Regions from separate parts of the Ruania suaedae genome, predicted to be linked through region 1. Evidence: riboswitches for the same ligand, from Rfam matches in the RefSeq annotation. Region 1 holds a riboswitch; the other holds the start of a gene.

Region 1 (7,081 bases):
ACCGAAGGGTCCGGGCACCCCGACGGTGCGCCCGTCCAGGTCGGCCGGTGCGGTGAGGTCGGAGTCGTCCGGCACGATCAGCGCGACGGGGTAGGTCTCGTACAGCGTTGCGATGCTCACCACCGGGATGCCGGAGTCGCGCGCCTGCATCATCTCGTCCCCGCCGGCCACCACGACGTCCTCGGTGCCGTCGGAGAGCGCGCCGAACAGGTCCTCGGACTCCCCGTGGTGGCGCAGCGTGACGTCGACGCCGGCCTCGTCGAAGTAGCCCCGCTGCGCGGCGAGGTAGAAGGGGGCGAACTGCACATTGGGCACGTAGGTGAGCCCGATCGTCAGCTCCGCGTCGGCCGGGGCGTCCCCCGCCTCCTCGGGCGGCGCACAGGCCGCCAGCGCGGCGGCGACGAGGGCGAGGGCAGCCGGCAGGCTGCGGTGGATCTTCACCATCTGACCTTTCTCTCCCAGGCTCGGACGAGCACGTAGAAACCGACCGCACCGGCGGCCAGGACGAGCAGGGTCGTGAACATGCCGACGGTGTCGGAGCGGTCACGGTAGATCGAGAGCAGCAGGCCCAGTCCCTGGCCGCCCATGACGAACTCGCCCACCACGGCGCCCGTGATCGACAGGACGAACCCGTTGCGGACGCCGGCGAGCACTGCCGGCAGCGCGAGCGGTGCCTCGATGTGGGCGAGCAGGCGCCATCGTCCGGCACCGTCGAGACGGGCCGCACCGAGGATCTCCTCGTCCAGCGTGGTCAGGCCGAGGGTGGTGTTGACCACGATCGGGAAGAAGACGAGGAGCGCGCACAGCAGCGCCACCGGCAGCAGGCCGTAGCCGAACCACAGCACGATCAACGGGGCGAGCGCGACGGCGGGGATCGCCTGCGTGGCGGCCAGATAGGGGCCGAGCGCGGCGGAGGCCAGTCGCGACCGGGCCAGCAGGTAACCCAGCGGCAGGGCGACGGCGAGGCCGATCAGCCCGCCGAGCAGGCTCTCGGTGGCGGTGGTCGCGGCGTAGCCGATGATGTCGCCGTCTGCGATCTCGGCGACCAGGCGTACCGCCAGGGCGCTCGGTGCGGGTAGCACGCGGGTGGGCGTCAGCACGGCGAGGAGCTGCCACAGCAGCAGGCCGGCCGCCCCGAGGACCAACGGGGCGAAGACGGAGGATCCGACCAGGTCGGCGGCGTCAGCCGGTCGCGACTGCGTCATCCTGCGTGCCACGGCGACTCGTCCTCTCCCCAGCCATACCCGGGGTGGACGACGTGCGCGGCGCGCGTCGACCGACGGCGTCATGTGTCATGACACCGCGTGCTTCCTCCCATCCGGACTTTCACCGTCGGTCCCGGAGTTCCACCAGGTCAACCGATCTTGCGATCGGGTCGCGGACTGTCACCGCCGGCTCGGACTTTCACCGACCCCGGAGCACGTTGGTCTCTGGTCCTATTCTGGCACAGGCGACCGGGTGGACGTTCAGGGGCGGAACGCTGCCGTGGCGGCCTCGCGCAGCGCCGCGATCTCCTCGACGGGGTCCTCGGCGGAGTAGACGGCCGAGCCGGCCACGAAGATGTTCGCCCCGGCCTCGGCGGCCGCACCGATGGTCTCGCGCGAGACTCCGCCGTCGACCTGGATCCATACGTCGGCTCCTGAGCGGGTGATCGCGTCACGGGTGCGGCGGATCTTCGGCAGCGTGCCGGTGATGAAGGACTGCCCGCCGAATCCGGGCTCGACGGTCATCACCAGCACCATGTCGAACTCGGGCAGCAGGTCGAGATAGCTCTCGATGCCGGTGGCCGGCCGTAGCGCCAGACCCGCCCGGGCGCCCTGGGCACGCAGCTCGCGAGCGAGGCGTACCGGCGCGGTCGCGGCCTCGGCGTGGAAGGTCACCGACGCCGCGCCCGCCTCGGCGAAGGCGGGGGCCCAGGTGTCGGGGGCGTCGATCATCAGGTGCACGTCTGCGGGAACATCGGTGGTGGCCAGCACACGCTCCACCACCGGTAGCCCGAAGGTCATGTTCGGTACGAAATGGTTGTCCATCACGTCCAGGTGCACGTAGTCGGCGCTGGAGATGCGGCCGATCTCGCGGGTGAGGTCGGCCAGGTCCGCGTTGAGCACGCTGGGTGAGATCAGGATGGGAACGTCCATGTCCGCCAGCGTATCGCCGGGCGTCATCGGCGGATGAGCGCGAGGAACATCGCATCGGTGCCGTGGCGGTGGGGCCACAGCTGTAGATAGTGGCCCTGCTGGCCGGGAACGGGGGCGCCGACGAGTTGCTCGGTGATCGCGACCGCGTCGAGGACCTCGGCGTGCTCGGCGCGCTTGAGCACGTCCGTCACCACCGTCTGGGTCTCGGCCAGGTGCGGTGAGCACGTGACATAGGCCACCACTCCCCCGGGCCGGGTCGCGGCGAGCGCGGAGGTCAGCAGTTCGCGCTGCAGGGGGCCCAGCGTGGCCAGGTCGGAGAGGCTCCGGCGCCACCGTGACTCCGGTCGGCGCCGCAGCGCGCCTAGCCCGGTGCAGGGGGCATCCACGAGGACCCGGTCGAAGCCGCCGGGGTGCTCCTCGCCCAGCTCGCGCCCGTCCCCGGTACGCACGCTCAGTCCGGGAAGGACCCGGCGGACCGCCGTCATGGACTGTTCGACCAGGCGGGCCCGGTGGGCCGAGATCTCGTTGGCGAGCAGCTCGCCGTCGGGGGCGCGTTCGGCGAGCAGGGCGCCCAGCAGGGCGGCCTTGCCACCGGGGCCGGCGCACAGGTCGAGCCAGCGGGAGTCCTCTCCTTCGACGGGCGCGGCGGCGGCCACGAGGGTCACCAGCTGGCTGCCCTCGTCCTGGACCCCGATCCGGGACTCACGCACCGCCGTCAGTGCGCCCGGGTCCCCGTGCTCGAGGGAGCGCGCGGTCGGCGCCCAGCGGGTCGGCCGGGTCTCGGGGGCGTCGGCATCGGTGGCCAGCCCGGGCCGCAGCACCAGGGTGACGGCCGGTGCGGTGTTGTCGGCCTCGAGCAACGCGGGTAGGTCCGTGGCGCCGTCGGGGGTGGCGGACAGACTCTGCCGCAACGACCGGACGATCCAGGCGGGGTGGGAGGTCGTGAGGGCCAGGCGGGCCGTCTCGTCGGGCTGCTCGGCGGCGATGATGTCCAGCCACTGCGCGAGCGGACGTTCGGCGATCCGCCGCAGGATCGCGTTGACGAACTGTGCTGATCCGGCGCCGACGGTCGCGCGGGCCAGGCCGACGGTGGCCGAGACGGCCGCGTGGTCGGGCACCCGCATGGCGAGCAGCTGGTGGGCGCCGAGCCGGAGGACGTCGAGCACGGGCGGGTCGAGCCGGTCGAGCGGGCGGTCGACGACCGTGTCGATGATCGCGTCGTAGCGGCCGCGGTAGCGCAGCGTGCCGTAGGTCAGCTCGGTGGCGAAACCGGCGTCGCGGCCGGTGATGTGACGCTCGCGCAGCATCGGGGGCAGCGTGAGGTTGGCGTAGGCGTCGGAGTCCTCGACGATGCGCAGCGTGTCGTAGGAGGCCCGGCGGGCCGGATCGGCGGTCTTGGCGCGATCCTGGGGCCTGCGCTCGGTCCGCGCCCGGGAGCCGTTCGGCCGGCCGGTGCTGGGTCGGCCGCGGCGGTCCTCGCTCATCGCGCCTCCTCCGACTCGAACGCGTCGTCCTCGCCGAGTCTGGCACCGCGCGCCCAGTCGGCGGCTGACATCCAGGACTTGCCGGGCGGGGCGATCCGGTCGAGCCGCACGGGAGAGGTCCCGGTCCCGACGAGGAGGCCGTCGGAGGTGACGGACAGCTGCCCCGGCGCCAGCCCGGGGGTGCCGGTGTCATCGATGGGCCGGACAGGCCCGAGCTTGACCCGCTGGCCGGCTCGGGTGGTCCAGGCACCGGGGGCGGGCGTGCAGCCGCGGATCTGGCGGTCAATGGCGATCGCGGGGCGGCGCCAGTCGACCCGGGCGTGGTCCGCGGTCAGGCGTGGGGCGAGGCTGACGCCCTCGTCGGGCTGGGGCTGCGGGGAGGCCGTGCCGTCGGCGAGGGCGTCGAGGGAGGAGACCAGCAAGGCCGGTCCGGCCTCGGCGAGCCGGTCGAGCAGGTCGCCGCTGGTGTCCCAGGGCCGGACCGTCTCGGTCATCGTGCCGATCACCGGGCCCGTGTCCAGCCCGGCCTCGATCCGGAACGTGGAGGCACCGGTCACGTCGTCACCGGCCATGATCGAGTGCTGGACGGGTGCGGCGCCGCGCCAGGCCGGCAACAGCGAGAAGTGGAGGTTGATCCAGCCGTGCGGGGGCAGGGAGAGTGCCGGTTCGCGCAGGAGCGCCCCGTAGGCCACGACGGCGCAGACCTCCGGTGCGAGTGCGCGGAGCTGCTCGACGGTCTCCGGTTCATGCGGCCGGTCGGAGGTGATGACGGGCAGGCCGGCCTCCTCTGCCGCCTCGTGTACCGGGCTCGGCGTCAGGACGCGCTTGCGGCCCGCGGGGGCGGGCGGCCGGGTCAGGACGGCGACGACCTCGTGGCTCGAGGCCAGGATCGCGTGCAGGGAGGGCACGGCGACGGCGGGCGTGCCCGCGAACACAACACGCATGCCTCGCAGTCTAGGTCCGCGGCGTGCCCTGCACGTGCCGGTGTCCCCGTCGGCGGTGGTGGTCGGCGGGGTCCGGGGCGGGGTGATCAGAAGGGTGGCGGGTCGGTGCTACCGGTGCTGCCGGGACCGCGTGCTGCTGGTGGCTGCCCGCGGGGAGGACGGACGGCATCGCCTTGGCGGCGGTGCGCATCGAGTCCAAGGCTCGTTGGCGCACCCGTGCGGTCGAAGTCGCTGCGGTCCCCGGTGAGCCGGGCAGGTCGAAGGTGCCGGCGGGGGTGACCAGATAGGCCGCGCCGTCGGGACTGGCCCAGTGGTAAGTGCCGGGGGTGATCACCTGGTAGGTCCAGCCCGCGTGCGTCTTCGCGCGATGGTGGCGCCGGCACAGGGCTGCCAGGTTGGTCGAGGTGGTGGGCCCGCCGTCCTCGTGGGGGTCGATGTGGTCCAGGTCGCCGGCCCGAGCGCTGCGGTGGCAGAACGGGAACCGGCACGTGCCATCGCGCAGGATGACCTGCTCACGCAGCCTGGGGCTGGCTTCATAGGTGGTGGCCGCGTAGTCGGTGTTGAGGTCGATCACCGGCCGCACCAGGACCCGACCGGCGGTGGCGCACCAGGTGCGGACCTGCTCAGCGGTGATCGGGGAGCGGGTGTTCTCACACCGCCCCACCCCAGACCCGTCGTGGGTGAGGTCGCCGGCGGCCAGGTGCAGATACAGCAACACCGTGCGCCCGTTGGGGTCGCCGGAGTCACTGGCACGGTCATCGTCGCCGGTGGCCCGGGCCAGGGAGGTGTGGCCGCGGGCGAGGTCGCCGAGGGCGACCGAGCGGCGCACGTCCTCACTGGCACCGGGCATGAGGGCCGTCAACGCGGCCGCGCGGGCGGAGATGGCTGCTTCCAGGTCCAGTGCGTCGGCGAGGTCGAGGCCGCCGCCGAAGGTGATGACCGCACCCGCGCTGGGATCGGTCGCGGTCGCCACCTGATCGAGGTCGATGTCGACGCGTCGCCCCTCCAACGCCGCCTCGCGGTCCTTCTCGGCCTGGTCGGGGTCGAACCTCGCCACCGCCGCAGCCACGGTGCGTTCGATCTGAGCCACCGAGCACGTCCCGATCGTCCAGGCGACCTGGGCATCGACCCAGGCGGCACCAGCGGCGGGGAGCTTCTTGCTCAACCGGGCCACCGTCCTGGCCCGATGGACACTGACCTGCCCGGCCCTGACCCGGGACCACAGCACCGGCAGGCGGTAGGCCAGCTCGACCACCGCACCGACGTAGTTCATGGCGGCTTCGTTGGACTGTCCCAGTGCTGCGGCCAGGCGGGTGAAACCGAGATCGGCCACCCACGGGGCACCCTCCCCAGCCAGCCGCATCGGCTGCTCGGTCCCCGGCACCCCGACATGAACGTCGGGGTCGAAGACCGCGTCCTGGGTCGTCTCCTCCGGGTCCACGACCGACTCACGCACCCACGCCAGCACCAACTCCGCGCGCTCGACCTCCACCGCCCGAGCCGCCACCCCATTGGCCCTCACGGCAGCCAGCACCTCTCGCTCGGCCGGAGCCGAGAAGGAGGAAGCGGTGGCTGTCGAGGTCATGAAAGAAGCCTCCCACCGACCACCGACACTGACCCATCACCCCAGGTCAGAGCAGGTTCGAGCATCAGAGCAGGATCAGTCCATGCTCAGAGCGCACCCCACTCGCGCAGCGTCCGGCGCCAGGCATCGGCACCGGCGAACACCTCGGCGTGGATTCCCGCCTCGCGCGCCGCTTCGACGTTCGGTGGTGAGTCGTCCACGAACGCCGTCTCGGAGGCCTCCAGATCGAACCGGTCCAGCAACAGCCGGTAGATCGCCGGGTCCGGCTTGGCCACCCCGACCTCACCCGAGACCACCACGCCTTCCATGAGCGCGATCGCCGGTGCCGCCGCAGGCGCGTGCTGGATGGTCTCCGCGGACCAGTTCGTCAAGCCGAGGGTGCGCACGTCCGCCCGCTGCAGGTCCAGCACCAGCTCCTCCATGCCGTCCACGGGCGCGACGAGCGACCGGGGAAAGTCCCGCAGGTACCGATCGACGAGCTCGACCCGCTCCCCCAGCGCCGCCTCGTGTTCGCCGCGCACGTCCGCCCACCGGGCTCCCGCGTCCAGGCGGCGGTTGATCGCGAAGAAGTCGGCCTCGTGCAACATCGCACGAGCGTCCTCGGAGGACATCTCCTCCTCCCAAACCCGGGTCGGGTCCCAGTGCACCAGCACCTGCCCGAAGTCGAAGACCACCGTGCGGATCATGCGCGTCATCCCTTCTCCTCACACCACGCGGTCGGGATCGACCCGCACGCGCAGCGTTCCCGGTTCCTTCTTGGCGCTGCGGATCGCGACCGCCTCGGCCAGCGCCCGGCCCAGCTCGTCACGCTGCTCCCGCGGGCACCGCACCAGCAGCCGGACCCACGGTTCGCCGTCGGGCCCGGTCTCCTCCACCGGCACCGGCCCCAGCGTGACAGCGCCCTCCGGCAACCGCACCCGCGAGCCGAAG
Region 2 (7,081 bases), 1.0 Mb from region 1:
CTGCTGTTCGCCGTCGGGAACGGGCCGTTGTGGACGCTGGTCAACGACCTCTTCGGCACGAGCACGAACTTTCTCGCCGATCCGGCCTGGTTCCGTCCGCTGATCCTGCTGCAGGAGATCTGGAAGAACACCGGCTGGGGGACGATCATCTTCCTCGCGGCGCTCGCGGGCGTGGACCAGGAGCAGTACGAGGCGGCGATCATCGATGGCGCGGGCCGGTGGCAACGGGTCCGCTTCATCACGATCCCCTCGATCATGAGCACGATCATCGTGCTGCTGATCCTGCAGACCGGCCAGATCCTCAACACCGGCTTCGAGCAGATCTACCTGATGTCGAATGCGCTGAACCGGTCGGTGGCCGACGTCTTCGACACCTACGTCTACTTCACGGGTATCCAGCAGGGTGCCTACAGCTACTCCACGGCGGTCGGCCTCGCGAAGGCCATCGTCGGACTCATCCTCATCTTCGGCACGAACTGGCTGGCCAAGCGGTTCAACCAGGCAGGGATCTTCTGATGGCGACCACGATCGGGCCCAATCGGGTCAAGTACCGTTTCAACACTCCGGCCGGCAAGGTCTTCGACGTCGTCAACGTCGTGCTCCTGGTGGGCGTGGGTGCGCTGGCGATCCTGCCGTTCCTCTACGTGTTCGCCGGCTCTCTGGCCACCGAGTACGAGATCACCACCCGGCCGTTCTTCATCTGGCCCACCGAGATCACGACCGCCTCCTACGAGTCGATCCTGAGTTCGAGCGTCTTCGTGCGCGCGTTCATCACGACGGTGGTGGTCACCCTCGTCGGGACGTTCGTCCAGCTCGCCCTGACGGCGCTGATGGCCTACCCGCTGGCCAAGGTGGACCTGCCCGGCCGGCGCACCATCATGACCCTGGTGGTCTTCACGATGGTCTTCAGCGCGGGGATGATCCCCACCTTCCTGATCGTGAAGAATCTGGGCCTGCTCGACAGCTACTGGGCCCTGATCCTGCCGATGGCGATCAATCCGTTCAGCCTGATCATCATCAAGAACTTCTTCCAGGAGCTGCCCAAGGAGCTCGAGGAGTCCGCCCGGATCGATGGCGCGAACGAGCTGCGCATCCTCGCCAACGTGGTGATGCCGCTGTCCAAGCCCGTGCTGGCGACCTTCGCGCTCTTCTACGCGGTGGGCATCTGGAACGACTACATGTCGCCGTTGCTCTACCTCAACGACCAGAACAAGTGGACGCTGCAGATGATCCTGCGCCAGGTGACCGCCTCGGCCTCGCTGAGCCCGGACGACCTCAACACCGAGGTGCCGCCACCGGCCCAGGGGATCAAGTTCGCCGTCGTGATGGTGGCCACGATCCCGGTGCTGCTGGCCTACCCCTTCCTGCAGAAGCACTTCGCCAAGGGCATGCTGATCGGCAGCGTCAAGGGATGAGCCGATGACCATCCATCTGGCGGGAGACTCCACCCTCGCTCCCGGCCCGCTCGACGGCTCCGGGGTGATCGGCTGGGGCGGTGTGCTGGCCGAGTTCGTCGAGGAGCCCGTGGCCAACCGGGCCATCGGCGGGGCGACGACGGACTCGTTCGTGGCCCAGGGCCGGTGGCAGGAGACGATCGAGGCGATCGCGCCGGGCGACACCGTGATCCTCGGCTTCGGTCACAACGACCAGAAGCTTGACGAGCTCGCCGCCGACGGGCGCTACACGCAGAACCTCACCGGGTTCGTCGAGCAGGTGCGCGAGCGGTCCGGCCTCGCGGTGCTGACCACGAGCGTGGAGCGGCTGCTCCACACCGACGACGGCGCCCTGCGCGCCTCCCACGGGGGCTACCCGCGGGCCGTCCGCCGGCTCGGCAGGAACCTGGAGGTGCCGGTGATCGAGCTGACCGCGTTCACGCGCTGGCTCTACACCTGGCTCGGGGACGAGGCAGGCCCGGTGATCTTCCCGCACGGGAAGCCGGACCGGGCGCCCGAGGAGGCGCGCGACACCACCCACTTCGGCCTGGACGGGGCGCGTGCGGTGGCCGGCTTCGTGGCCGAGAACCTGCGCGCGATCCGCGGTCTGGACGACGACGGCGAGCCACTCGGCCGATGGGTGGCGCAACCGTGACCTATCGCAATGCCCTCGCCACGCCGTCGGACCTGGCCGGATGGGTGCCGGAAGGCCCCGTGGGCACGCGCTTCGCCGACGGCGGTATGGAACTGTTCAGCACCGCCGACGAGGCCTCCCTGGAGGCCGGGGGGCGGGGCGACCACGCCCACGTCACCTACTGGTGCCCGGAGATCTTCGGACCCGACGTGGAGATCACCTGGGAGTTCCGGCCACTGGCCGGCGCCGGGCTGGCGATGCTGTTCTTCGCCGCCACCGGCGCACGGGGAGAGGACCTCTTCGATCCCGCGCTGGCCGAGCGCACCGGCTTCTATCCCCAGTACCACTCCGGTGACATCGCCACGCTGCACGTGTCCTACCTGCGCCGGAAGTGGGCCACCGAGCGGCGCCTGCGCACCTGCAACCTGCGCAAGAGCCCCGGCTTCCACCTCGTCGCCCAGGGCGCCGACCCGCTTCCGGGGCCCGAGGACGCCGACGGTCACTACCGGATCCGGGTGGTCAAACGCGGCCCGCACGTCTCCTTCGCCGTCGACGAGCTCGAGCTGTTCCGCTGGACCGACGACGACCCCGCCACCGGCGCCCCGCTCGGCGGCGGCCGGATCGGCCTGCGCCAGATGTCCCCGCTCATCGCCCACTACCGCAACCTCGAGGTGACCCCGCTGTCATGATGACCACGATCGATGTCCCGCTGCGCTGGATCGACGACGAGACCCCGGCCGGCCTGCCGGCGGGGGCGACCCTGGGCGCCCCGCTCCCGCGTGGAGCCGTCGGGGGCGGCGCCGGCACGCTCGACTTCGCGGCGCTGGGCGTGGTCGACGCCGGCGGTGCCCCGGTGCCGGCGCAGCTGTGGCCGCTGGCCACCTGGCCGGACGGCAGCGTCAAGTGGACCGGCATCGCCCTCGGCGCCACCGATGAGCCCAGCAGCTCCTACCGGCTGCGCTCGGAGGCCCCCGCGCCGCCGCCGTCGGCAACCGTGCGCGTCAGCGAGACCTCCGGAGGCGTCACGATCGACACCGGTGCGATGGTCGTGCGGCTGTCGCCGAGCGGGCCGGTGCTGGTGGAGTCCCTCGAGGTCGAGGGTCGGGAGGTGGCCCGCGGCGGGGTGCTGATCTCGAGCGTGCAGGGACGACCCGATCCGGACCACGGCTCGCGCGACCACGGGATCGGCCACGTCGAACGGGTCGAGGTCGAGCAGTCCGGACCCGTGCGGGCCGTGGTCCGGCTCGAGGGCCGCCACCACACCGACGGCGGCCGCCGGTGGCTGCCGTTCACGGTGCGGCTGGTGGCGGTGGCCGGCTCGCCCCGGCTGCGCCTGGTGCACTCCTTCGTCTGGGACGGCGACGCTGACGCCGACTTCCTGTCCTCGCTCGGGATCCGCTTCGACGTCCCGCTGCGCGCCGAGCCGCACGACCGGCACGTGCGCCTGGCCGGCGCCGGCGGCGGGCTGCTCCGGGAGGCCGTGCGCGGCCTGACGGGCCTGCGACGGGACCCGGGCGCTGCGGTGCGTCAGGCGCAGCTGGCGGGCGAGCCCACGCCGTCGCCGGAGACCTGGGACCAGGACGTCGCGCGCCTCGCGCGCTGGATCCCCACCTGGGATGCCTGGCAGCTGCGCCAGCACAGCGCCAACGGCTTCACCATCCGCAAACGCACCCAGCCCGGGCACGCATGGATCGGGGTGACCGAGGGCACCCGGTCGGACGGATTCGGCTACCTCGGCGACACCTCCGGCGGGCTCGGCATGGGGCTGACCGGGTTCTGGCAGTCCCACCCGACCGGGATCGACATCGCCGGCGCCGCCGCTGCCGGGCCGGATGCGGCCGGCTCGCTGACGATGTGGCTGTGGTCGCCGGACGCCGAACCGATGGACCTGCGCTTCTATCACGACGGCCTCGGCCAGGAGACCTACGAGCAGCAGCTCGACGCCCTCGACATCACCTACGAGGACTACGAGCCGGGCTTCGGCGATGCGCACGGGATCGCGCGCACGCACGAGCTGGACCTCGTCGGCTACGCCGCCACGCCGGCTGTGGAGCAGCTCGCGGCGCAGGTGCGGCACACCGTGCAGGCGCCCCGGCTCGCTCCCACCCCGCAGGTGCTGCACGCCGCCGGGGTGTTCGGTGACTGGGACCTGCCCGAGCGCAGCACCCCCGCGCGCGCCCGGCTGGAGGACAGGCTGACGGCGCTGCTGGATTTCTACGTCGGGCAGATCGACCAGCGCTCCTGGTACGGCTTCTGGAACTACGGCGACCTCATGCACTCCTACGACGCCGACCGGCACACGTGGCGTTACGACGTCGGCGGCTACGCCTGGGACAACTCCGAGCTCTCCCCGGACCTGTGGTTGTGGACGTCCTTCCTGCGGACCGGCCGGGCCGACGTGTTCCGGCTGGCCGAGCGGCTCACCCGGCACACCGGAGACGTCGACGTCTACCACGCCGGGCAGTGGAAGGGCCTGGGTACCCGGCACAACGTCCAGCACTGGGGGTGCAGCGCCAAGCAGCTGCGCATCTCCACGCCGGCCTACCGGCGCCACCACTACTTCCTGACCGCCGACGAGCACACCCGGGACCTGATGCTCGAGCTGCGCGAGAGCGACGAGACCTTCCTCGGCCTGGACCCGGTGCGCAAGGTCCGCCCGGACGCGGCCACCTACGCCCCGCAGCGCAACGCCGTCGGGGTGGGCCTGGGAACGGACTGGAGTGCGCTCGCGGCGACCTGGCTCGCCGACTGGGAGATCACCGGGAACCCCCGTTCCCGGGACCGGCTGCTCGGCACGATGGCCGACATCGGGGCGCTCAGGTACGGCTTCTTCACCGGTGAGGCGCTCTACGACCTGGACACCGGGCGCTTCGACACCTCGCGTGAGCGGGTGGGCGCCTCGCACCTGTCGATCATGTTCGGCCTGGTCGAGGTGTGCAGCGAACTGGTGGACCTGGTGCCCGAGGACGATGCCCCCGGGTTCCGCGACGCCTGGCTGCAGTACTGCCGCCTCTACCTCGGCAGCGCCGAGGAGCAGGTGGCCGAGCTGGGCTCCGAGCACGGGGGAGCGCCGTTCGAGCAGCCGCATGCGCGGGTGCTCGCCTACGCCGCGAACCGGCTCGGCCGCCCGGACCTGGCGGAGCGGGCGTGGCGGGCGTTCTTCGTGGGCGGTGAGCGGATGCGGGGTGACTTCGTGTCCACGCAGACGCTGCCGCCGTACGTGCCCGCCCCGGTCGACGATGCCCCGACGCTGTGGACCAACGACGCCGCCCAGGGGAGCCTGGCGACGATGCAGTGCCTGGCGCTGATCGGGGACCACCTGCCGGAGTGAGATCGGCCACGAAGGCGCAGACGATGCCGGAGCGGTGTGCAAGACTGGCGGCGTCGAACTGAAGTTCGCGCACTCCGGGGTCGGTGTAATTCCGAACCGGCGGTAACAGTCCGCGACCCGGCCGCAGCCAGCGGCCGGTTGACCAGGTGAGATTCCTGGACCGACGGTGAAAGTCCGGATGGGAGGAAGTGCGCGCGCGACGGTCGGCGTCTCCCGTCGGCTCGTGCCGGTGGCGAGGTGCCGTTCGTCGTCGCCGGCCCCGGGCTGCGCCCTAGCGCAGGAGGACCCAGGTGGCCATGTCCCTTCCGCGTGATCGCGACCACGACCTGGTCGTCGACGCCCTCGATCACGCCATCGAGCTGAGCGCCCGCGGACTGGGCCGGGTCAGCCCGAACCCCGCCGTCGGGTGCGTGATCCTCGACATCGAGGGTCACACCGTGGGCGAGGGGTGGCATCAGCGCCCCGGCGGCCCGCACGCCGAGGTCGCCGCGATCGCCGACGCCGCGGAACGGGTCTTCGCACCCGACGAGGCGCCGGAGGGGTTCCTGGGCGGCTGCACCGCCGTGGTCACCCTCGAACCCTGCCCGCACACCGGGCGGACGGGCCCCTGCACCGAGGCGCTGCTCGAGGCCGGGGTCTCCCGCGTGGTCTACGCGCTCGAGGACCCCCTGCACGGCGGCGGGGCCGACGTCCTGCGCCACTATGGCGTCGAGGTGCACGGCCCCGGCAGTGCGCTGGTGCCGGACGCGCAGGCCCGGGCGGCCACGCTCGTGCTCGAACCCTGGTCGACGGCGCAGCGCACCGGCCGCCCGCACGTCACCTGGAAGTTTGCCGCCACCCTCGACGGGCGGTCCGCGGCCGCCGACGGCAGCAGCCGGTGGATCACCGGTGAGCAGGCTCGTGCCGACGTCCACCGGCTGCGTGACGAGGCCGACGCAGTGCTCATCGGGGCGGGGACCCAGCGCGCCGACGATCCGCAGCTGACCGTGCGGCCGGCGCCGCCGGACGGGCGCCAGCCGCTCCGGGTGGTCCTCGACCCCCGCGGCACCACCGCTGCGGACTCGCGCATCCTCGACGACGCCGCCCCCACCCTGGTGCTGGGCGTGACCGATCTGCACGAGGTGCTCGCCATCCTGTACGAGCGTGACGTCAGGTCGGTGCTGCTCGAGGGTGGCCCGCGCCTGGCCGGCTCGTTCTTCGCCGCCGGTCTGGTCGATCGCGTGGTCGCCTATCTCGCCCCTGCCCTGCTCGGCGCCGGCGCGGCGGCACTCGCCGATGCGGGCGTGAGCACCCTTGCGGGCGCCCACCGTCTCGAGCCGGTCGAGGTCACCACCCTGGGAGCCGACCTCCGGCTCATCGCCCGCCCCGTCCGCCGAACGGAACCGTGAGCGGCTCTCCGGCCGCGCCACCACTCGTCGTGCCGTCCACCCCTGCAAGGAGAGACCATGTTCACCGGAATCGTCACCGATCTCGCGACCGTCACCGCGCTCGAGACCGCCCCGGGCGGGGCCCGGCTCCGCGTCCGGGGCAGGCTGCCGCGGGACGTCGCCCCGGGTGACTCCATCGCCGTCGACGGTGTCTGCGTCACGGTCACCACCGTGACCACGGTGGAAGGCGCCGGGGGTGAGGGCGGAGGCGGCGCCGTCGTGGAGTTCACGGCCGATCTCATGCCCGCCACGCTGG

What was found. A riboswitch is a leader RNA that binds a small molecule or an ion and turns the genes downstream of it on or off. The one in region 1 is predicted to bind FMN.
Region 2: another riboswitch for FMN. It lies ahead of ribD (bifunctional diaminohydroxyphosphoribosylaminopyrimidine deaminase/5-amino-6-(5-phosphoribosylamino)uracil reductase RibD); the one in region 1 lies ahead of LQF12_RS08235 (ABC transporter permease).

What each region holds. Positions count from the first base shown of each region.
Region 1 covers NZ_CP088018.1:1,770,536-1,777,616, forward strand. Annotated here, with positions in the region: gene LQF12_RS08230 (ABC transporter substrate-binding protein) at 1-444, opposite strand, end outside; gene LQF12_RS08235 (ABC transporter permease) at 438-1,217, opposite strand; FMN riboswitch at 1,302-1,425, opposite strand; gene rpe (ribulose-phosphate 3-epimerase) at 1,467-2,138, opposite strand; gene LQF12_RS08245 (RsmB/NOP family class I SAM-dependent RNA methyltransferase) at 2,162-3,622, opposite strand; gene fmt (methionyl-tRNA formyltransferase) at 3,619-4,566, opposite strand; gene LQF12_RS08255 (HNH endonuclease) at 4,577-6,151, opposite strand; gene LQF12_RS08260 (HAD-IA family hydrolase) at 6,238-6,846, opposite strand; gene LQF12_RS16415 (primosomal protein N') at 6,856-7,081, opposite strand, start outside.
Region 2 covers NZ_CP088018.1:757,720-764,800, forward strand. Annotated here, with positions in the region: gene LQF12_RS03465 (ABC transporter permease) at 1-516, shown strand, start outside; gene LQF12_RS03470 (carbohydrate ABC transporter permease) at 516-1,415, shown strand; gene LQF12_RS03475 (GDSL-type esterase/lipase family protein) at 1,420-2,088, shown strand; gene LQF12_RS03480 (DUF1961 family protein) at 2,070-2,756, shown strand; gene LQF12_RS03485 (exo-rhamnogalacturonan lyase family protein) at 2,753-5,398, shown strand; FMN riboswitch at 5,464-5,594, shown strand; gene ribD (bifunctional diaminohydroxyphosphoribosylaminopyrimidine deaminase/5-amino-6-(5-phosphoribosylamino)uracil reductase RibD) at 5,695-6,786, shown strand; gene LQF12_RS03495 (riboflavin synthase) at 6,844-7,081, shown strand, end outside.